2 linked regions of the Hahella chejuensis KCTC 2396 genome follow. The protein of the gene in region 1 interacts with the protein of each later gene in a pairwise test. Links are inferred from orthologs where the notes say so. Each region holds a gene or a part of one and is shown on either strand. Other genes may lie near its edges. The genes, in order: trkA and ptsN.

Region 1 (3,183 bases):
GCGCGCAGCGAAGCGGATCCAAGCCTCCGCTATGCAATGCCGCGCTGGTTACTGGACAAATTGTCCGCCGCTTATCCGCACCAGCTTGACGAGTTGCTTGCCGCCAGCAACGCCCAGGCCCCGCTAACGCTACGCGTCAATTTGCAGAAAGTTCAGCGGGAAGACTACCTGAATCAATTACGCGAAGTGGAGGTGGGCGCACATTCCTGCGAATGGGCGGAAACCGGAGTCCAGTGTGAGCACGCCGTAGATGTAAGCCGTCTGCCGGGATTTTTCGACGCCGGTTTGTGTTCCGTTCAGGATGAAGCCGCGCAGCTTAGCGCCAGTCTCGTGGACCCTCAGCCCAACGAACGGGTGCTTGACGCTTGTTGCGCGCCAGGCGGCAAAACAGCGGCGTTACTTGAACGAACCCCAACTATCTCCGTAACCGCCGTGGATGTAGACCCAGAGCGCCAGCTTCGCACCCGTGACACGCTACAGCGTCTGCAACTGGAGGCGGATGTGCGCACGGCGGATATCGGCGACCTGCAGCAGTGGTGGGACGGGACGCCATTCGACCGCATTTTGCTCGACGCACCATGTAGTGCGACGGGTGTAATACGTCGTCACCCCGATATCAAGCTGCTGCGCCGCAGCGAAGATATTCCCCAGCTCGCAGAGCTGCAACTGAAGCTGCTGCGAACTTTATGGACTACCCTGAAGCCTGAGGGTCTATTAGTCTATGCGACCTGTTCTATTCTTAAAGAAGAGAATGAGCATATAATTGAACGCTTTATCGCCGACGCCACGGACGCGGAGGTCATACCGATTGAAGGGAAATATGGAATTCAGTCGCCTTTCGGAGTGCAGCTTTTGCCGGTGACCGGCGGCCATGACGGCTTTTTCTACGCCAGATTGCGGAAACAACCAACACCGAAAGTCTCAGCTGTGGACGCTTAGCATGAAAATCATAATTCTTGGCGCCGGCCAAGTTGGGGGAACCCTCGCGGAAAACCTGGCCAGCGAGGCGAATGACATCACTGTGGTGGACTCCAATCCCCAGCGCCTGCGCTCATTGCAGGACCGGCTGGATATCCGCACCGTGCAGGGACAGGCTTCCTATCCCAACATTCTGAAACAGGCGGGGGCGGACGACGCGGATATGCTAATCGCCGTCACCAACAGCGATGAAGTCAATATGGTGGCCTGTCAGGTCGCCTTTACGCTGTTCAAGACCCCCACCAAAATCAGCCGGGTGCGCACCTCCGCTTACCTCACCAAGAAAGGCCTGTTCAATACCGAAGCTTTTCCCATTGACGTGATTATCAGCCCTGAACAGGTAGTTACCGAGCACATCACCCGCCTGATTGAAAACCCCGGCGCCTTGCAGGTGCTGGATTTCTCCAAGGGGCTGGTGCGTTTGGTCGGCATCAAGGCCACCAAAGGCGGCCCGTTGATCGGCCACGAACTCGCCTACCTGCGTCAGCATTTGCCGCATATTGATACCCGCGTCGCGGCTATTTACCGCAAGGACAGGGCGATTATCCCTCAAGGCGACACAGTCATTGAAGAAGACGACGAAGTATTCTTCATCGCCGCCCGGGATAACATCCGCAAGGTCATGAGCGAGCTGCAGCCTCTGGAAAAGCCTTATCGTCGCATCATGATCGCGGGCGGCGGCAACATTGGAGCGCGACTGGCGGAAACCCTGGAAGGACGCTATCAGGTTAAACTGATCGAACATAACCAAAATCGCTGCATCCAGCTCTCCGAAGAGCTGAACAAGACGATCGTTTTGCATGGCAACGCGGCCTACAAAGAACTGTTGCTGGAAGAAAACATCGAAGACACTGACGTTTTCTGCGCCGTCACCAACGATGACGAAGCCAACATCATGGCCTCCATGCTGGCCAAGCGACTCGGTGTGCGCAAGGTGATGACCCTGATCAACAACCCGGATTACGTCGACCTGATTCAGGGCGGCGAAATTGATGTCGCTATTTCACCACAGCAAACCACTATCGGCAGCTTGCTTACACATGTAAGGAGAGGCGACGTAGTGAGCGCACACTCACTTCGACGTGGCGCGGCGGAAACCATTGAGGCGATCGCCCACGGCGACCATCGCTCCTCCAAAGTGGTCGGCAAACGATTGGATGAAATTTCACTGCCGGCGGGCTCAACCATCGGCGCCATCGTAAGACGGGGCGAGGTATTGATCGCTCACGACCACCTGCGTATTCAACCGGATGATCACGTCATTCTGTTCGTGGTGGATAAACGCAGAATCGCCGAAGTTGAGCGCCTGTTCCAGGTGGGACTCGCATTCTTTTAACGCATTTACCAAAAATAAGCGTACGACAAATCAATGCATTATTCGGCGATAGCTAAAATTCTGGGCGTCCTGCTGATGTTGTTCAGCACCACCATGATCCCTCCCATCGTGGTGTCGCTGATCTACGAAGACGGCCATATGCAGCCTTTCCTTACCGCCATGTGCGGTATTTTTCTGACGGGTCTCATGGTGTGGCTGCCTGTATTTCGCCAAACCAGTGAGCTACGCATACGCGACGGCTTTGTGGTCACGGTGCTGTTTTGGGTGGTGCTGAGTCTGAGTGGGGCGGTTCCTCTTTATCTGAGCGAGCATCCCCACCTGAGTCTGGTTGACGCCATCTTCGAGTCCGTCTCCGGGCTGACCACCACCGGCGCCACGGTGATGACCGGCATCGACGTTTTGCCCAAGTCCATCCTCTGGTATCGCCAGCAATTGCAATGGCTGGGCGGTATGGGAATTATCGTGCTGGCGGTGGCGATTCTGCCGATGCTGGGTATCGGCGGCATGCAGTTATATCGGGCGGAAGCGCCGGGTCCGGTCAAGGACAACAAGCTCACGCCCAGAATCACCGAAACCGCAAAAGCGCTTTGGTATATCTATGTCTCACTCACTGCGCTGTGCGCACTGCTGTATTGGTGGGCGGGCATGGATGCGTTCGACGCTATCGGACACAGCTTCGCCACTATTGCGATCGGCGGCTTCTCCACTCATGACGCCTCCATTGGCTACTTCAACAGCCCGCTGATTGAGTTCATCTGCATCATTTTCATGTTCCTGGCCGGGATCAACTTCGCCATGCACTTTTTCGCCTGGCGCCGCCGCTCCGTGCTGGTGTACCTGAAAGATCCCGAGTTTGTTTTTTATTCACT
Region 2 (3,238 bases), 5.4 Mb from region 1 along the record:
GCGACTATGCCCAGTTGATGCGCCGCAGTCGCCTGAAGGAAGACGACCTGCGGGAAGTGCTCAAGCTGATTCAAAGCCTGAACCCAAGACCGGGAGAAGGCATTCAGGAAAGTAATACCGAATATGTGGTTCCTGATGTTATCGTCAAAAAAAACAATGGCCGCTGGCTGGTGGAGCTGAACCCGGAAATCGCCCCTAAGATCCGCATCAATCCAGGCTATGCGGGCTTGGTGAGACGTGCGGACAATAGCTCCGACAACACTTACTTACGCGATCAGTTACAGGAAGCGCGCTGGTTTATCAAAAGCTTGCAAAGCCGTAATGAAACTCTGTTGAAAGTTGCGTCACAAATCGTCGAACATCAGCAAGGATTCCTTGAGTACGGCGAAGAGGCGATGAAGCCGCTGGTGCTGCACGATATTGCGGAAGCAGTGGAAATGCATGAATCAACCATTTCCCGGGTGACCACCCAGAAATATATGCACACTCCTCGCGGCGTATTTGAGCTGAAGTACTTTTTCTCCAGCCATGTCAGCACAGACACGGGTGGCGAGTGTTCTTCGACCGCTATTAGAGCTATTATCAAGAAGTTAGTCGCGGCGGAATCACCGAAGAAACCTTTGAGCGACAGCAAGATTGCTGCGCTGCTCGGCGACCAGGGCATCAATGTCGCCCGTCGCACGATCGCAAAGTATCGGGAGGCGCTTTCCATTCCGCCTTCCAATGAACGTAAGCGATTAATTTAAAAGGAGGAATACAGGCATAAGACTTAAATCAAATAGTCACAAAATGGATGTGCTAGTATTTTTCATGGAAGTGCAAAATTCATAATGCACCGTATATTGGCATTAGGAGCAAAGTATGCAAATGAACATCACCGGACATCAAGTCGAGTTAACTGAAGCACTGAAAGACTACGTTAACAACAAGTTCGACAAACTTGAACGACACTTCGACAGTATCAGTAATGTCCAAGTTACGCTCTCCATTCAAAAACAGCGTCAGATTGCGGAAGCAACCATGCACATTAGCGGCGCTGACCTGCATGCCAATGCTGAACACGAAGATATGTACGCGTCCATTGACGCGCTGGTGGACAAATTAGACCGCCAGATCCTCAAACACAAAGAGAAGCACGTTGATCGGATGCACGGCGCATCCGCCAGATAACAGAACATGGCCCAAACCACACTAACTATTGAGTCTATTATCTCGCCCGCCCTCACACGCTGTGGGGTGTCGGGCTCGAGTAAGAAACGCGTTCTCGAATATATCGCCAATCTGATTGCGCAACATTTTCCGTTTTTGGACGAGAACGCCATTTTTACCAACCTGGTATGCCGTGAGAGACTCGGCAGCACCGGTATCGGCCAGGGTATTGCGATCCCCCATTGCCGTCTGGAAAACTGCGATCGCATTATAGGGGCTCTGATTACGCTCAAGGACAAAATCCCTTTTGACGCCATAGACAACGAACCCGTCGACCTTCTGTTCGTTCTGATTGTGCCTCAGGAGGCTACCAGCGAACATTTAGACCTGCTGAGCCAATTGGCCCAGAAGTTCAATGACCGTCGCTTCTGCGAACATCTACGCGACTGTGACAACGACGAAACCCTGTTCAGGAGGGTGCTGGAGAAATAGTCCAGCTTCGATGGAAAGAGGAAGACATGAAGCTGATTATCGTAAGCGGTCGTTCAGGCTCTGGAAAAAGTACGGCGCTCCATGTCCTGGAGGATATGGGCTATTACTGCATCGATAACCTGCCTATCGGTCTCCTCTCGCCTCTCACCCAAGAGGTGCTGGACCAGGGAAAAACCCAAAACCAGCAACTCGCCGTCAGCATAGACGCGCGTAATCTTTATAGGGATTTATCTGATTTCCCGTCTATTTACGCCGCTCTGCAAGCGCATAATATTGATGTGGAAATCATCTATCTTGACGCTAACGACGCCACCTTGATCAAACGTTTTCATGCAACGCGTCGCAAGCACCCGCTGAGCAGCAAAAGCACATCGCTGAAAGAAGCCATCGCCAAAGAGAAGCAGCTATTGGAGCCGATCGCCACATTGGCGAACCTCTATATAGACACCAGCGATCTTTCCATCTACCAGTTACGAGATCAGGTTAAGATCAGGGTTATCGGACATAAAACCCAAGAGCTGGCCCTACTCTTTCAGTCGTTCGGCTTCAAGCATGGGGTACCGTCAGATTCCGACATGGTGTTTGACGTGCGCTGCCTCCCCAATCCTTACTGGGATACCGCGCTGCGCGGCTACAAAGGCACCGATCAGGAAATCATTGAATTCCTGAAGCAGCATCCGGAACCGGAACAGATGCTGCAACATATCATCAGTTTTCTTGAGACCTGGATTCCGCACTTCCAGAACAGCAACCGCACCTATATGACCATCAGCATCGGCTGTACTGGCGGGCAACACCGCTCTGTCTATATCTGCGAGCGCCTGGGAGAGCATTTCAAGAAAAAGTATGATAATGTCCAAGTGCGCCACAAAGAGCTGGCGCAATAAGGTTCTAATAATAAAAAGCCACTGCGGCTTAACAATTAAACCGGCCTGAATCCAACATTCAGGAAACTTCAATCTTTTATACTCATCGCGCCCCATGATCCAGGAACAAGTCACTATTATTAATAAGCTTGGCCTGCACGCCCGAGCGGCGGCCAAATTCGTGTCCACCAGCGGCCGATTCGCAAGCAAGATCAGAGTAGCCAAAGAAGGCCAGGAAGTTGACGGAAAAAGCATAATGGCGGTCATGATGCTCGCCGCCAGCAAGGGAACGCTTCTCACATTGAAAATAGAAGGCCCAGACGAAGAGGAAGCTTTTCACGCCATCAAGGCTCTGATCGAGGATTATTTCGGAGAGGGCGAATAGTCCCTACTGCTTTTGGGGCACATCGCCCCACCTCTTCCAAACACTTGAAACAATACAAACCGCTTGAATAAAGTAAGACAATTCCCTGATTTTCCTTAGACTATTTTTCGTCTTAACTTACACTTTATAGTGGGCTCGCTTATACTGGCGCCACAACGGCGCAGAGCCTGTCTCTGTATTTTATCCGGCAATTTCCTCGCTGCCCGTTGCGGGCCGCCCTAAACGCGGATGTAAGTCTATGTCTCAAGCGACCGAAAAAAGCACTGCCAAGGTCCGTATGCGCTCCATTGCGGAAGCGCTGGAAAGCGGGTCTTTGCAGCAGGTCGCGCGCATCCTGAACGGCGGC

What was found.
Region 2: the proteins of trkA (region 1) and ptsN interact in binary tests that used the Escherichia coli proteins (3 or more experiments, as listed by UniProt). The link is inferred for Hahella chejuensis KCTC 2396 from one-to-one orthologs.

The regions. Positions count from the first base shown.
Region 1 is NC_007645.1:31,147-34,329, reverse strand. Bases 275-3,127 are described here. They hold trkA (Trk system potassium transporter TrkA), read left to right. Parts: upstream 275-940; coding sequence 941-2,314; downstream 2,315-3,127. Other genes in these bases: HCH_RS00120 (TrkH family potassium uptake protein), read left to right, coding at 2,348-3,127; rsmB (16S rRNA (cytosine(967)-C(5))-methyltransferase RsmB), read left to right, coding at 275-939. Also shown: more of rsmB, read left to right, coding at 1-274; more of HCH_RS00120, read left to right, coding at 3,128-3,183. UniProt on the Escherichia coli protein: Part of the constitutive potassium transport systems TrkG and TrkH. May regulate the transport activity of TrkG and TrkH systems. Binds to NAD(+) and NADH.
Region 2 is NC_007645.1:5,460,180-5,463,417, forward strand. Bases 1-2,908 are described here. They hold ptsN (PTS IIA-like nitrogen regulatory protein PtsN), read left to right. Parts: upstream 1-1,176; coding sequence 1,177-1,641; downstream 1,642-2,908. Other genes in these bases: HCH_RS23895 (RNA polymerase factor sigma-54), read left to right, coding at 1-746; hpf (ribosome hibernation-promoting factor, HPF/YfiA family), read left to right, coding at 862-1,170; rapZ (RNase adapter RapZ), read left to right, coding at 1,668-2,528; HCH_RS23915 (HPr family phosphocarrier protein), read left to right, coding at 2,623-2,892. Also shown: mgtE (magnesium transporter), read left to right, coding at 3,131-3,238. UniProt on the Escherichia coli protein: Seems to have a role in regulating nitrogen assimilation.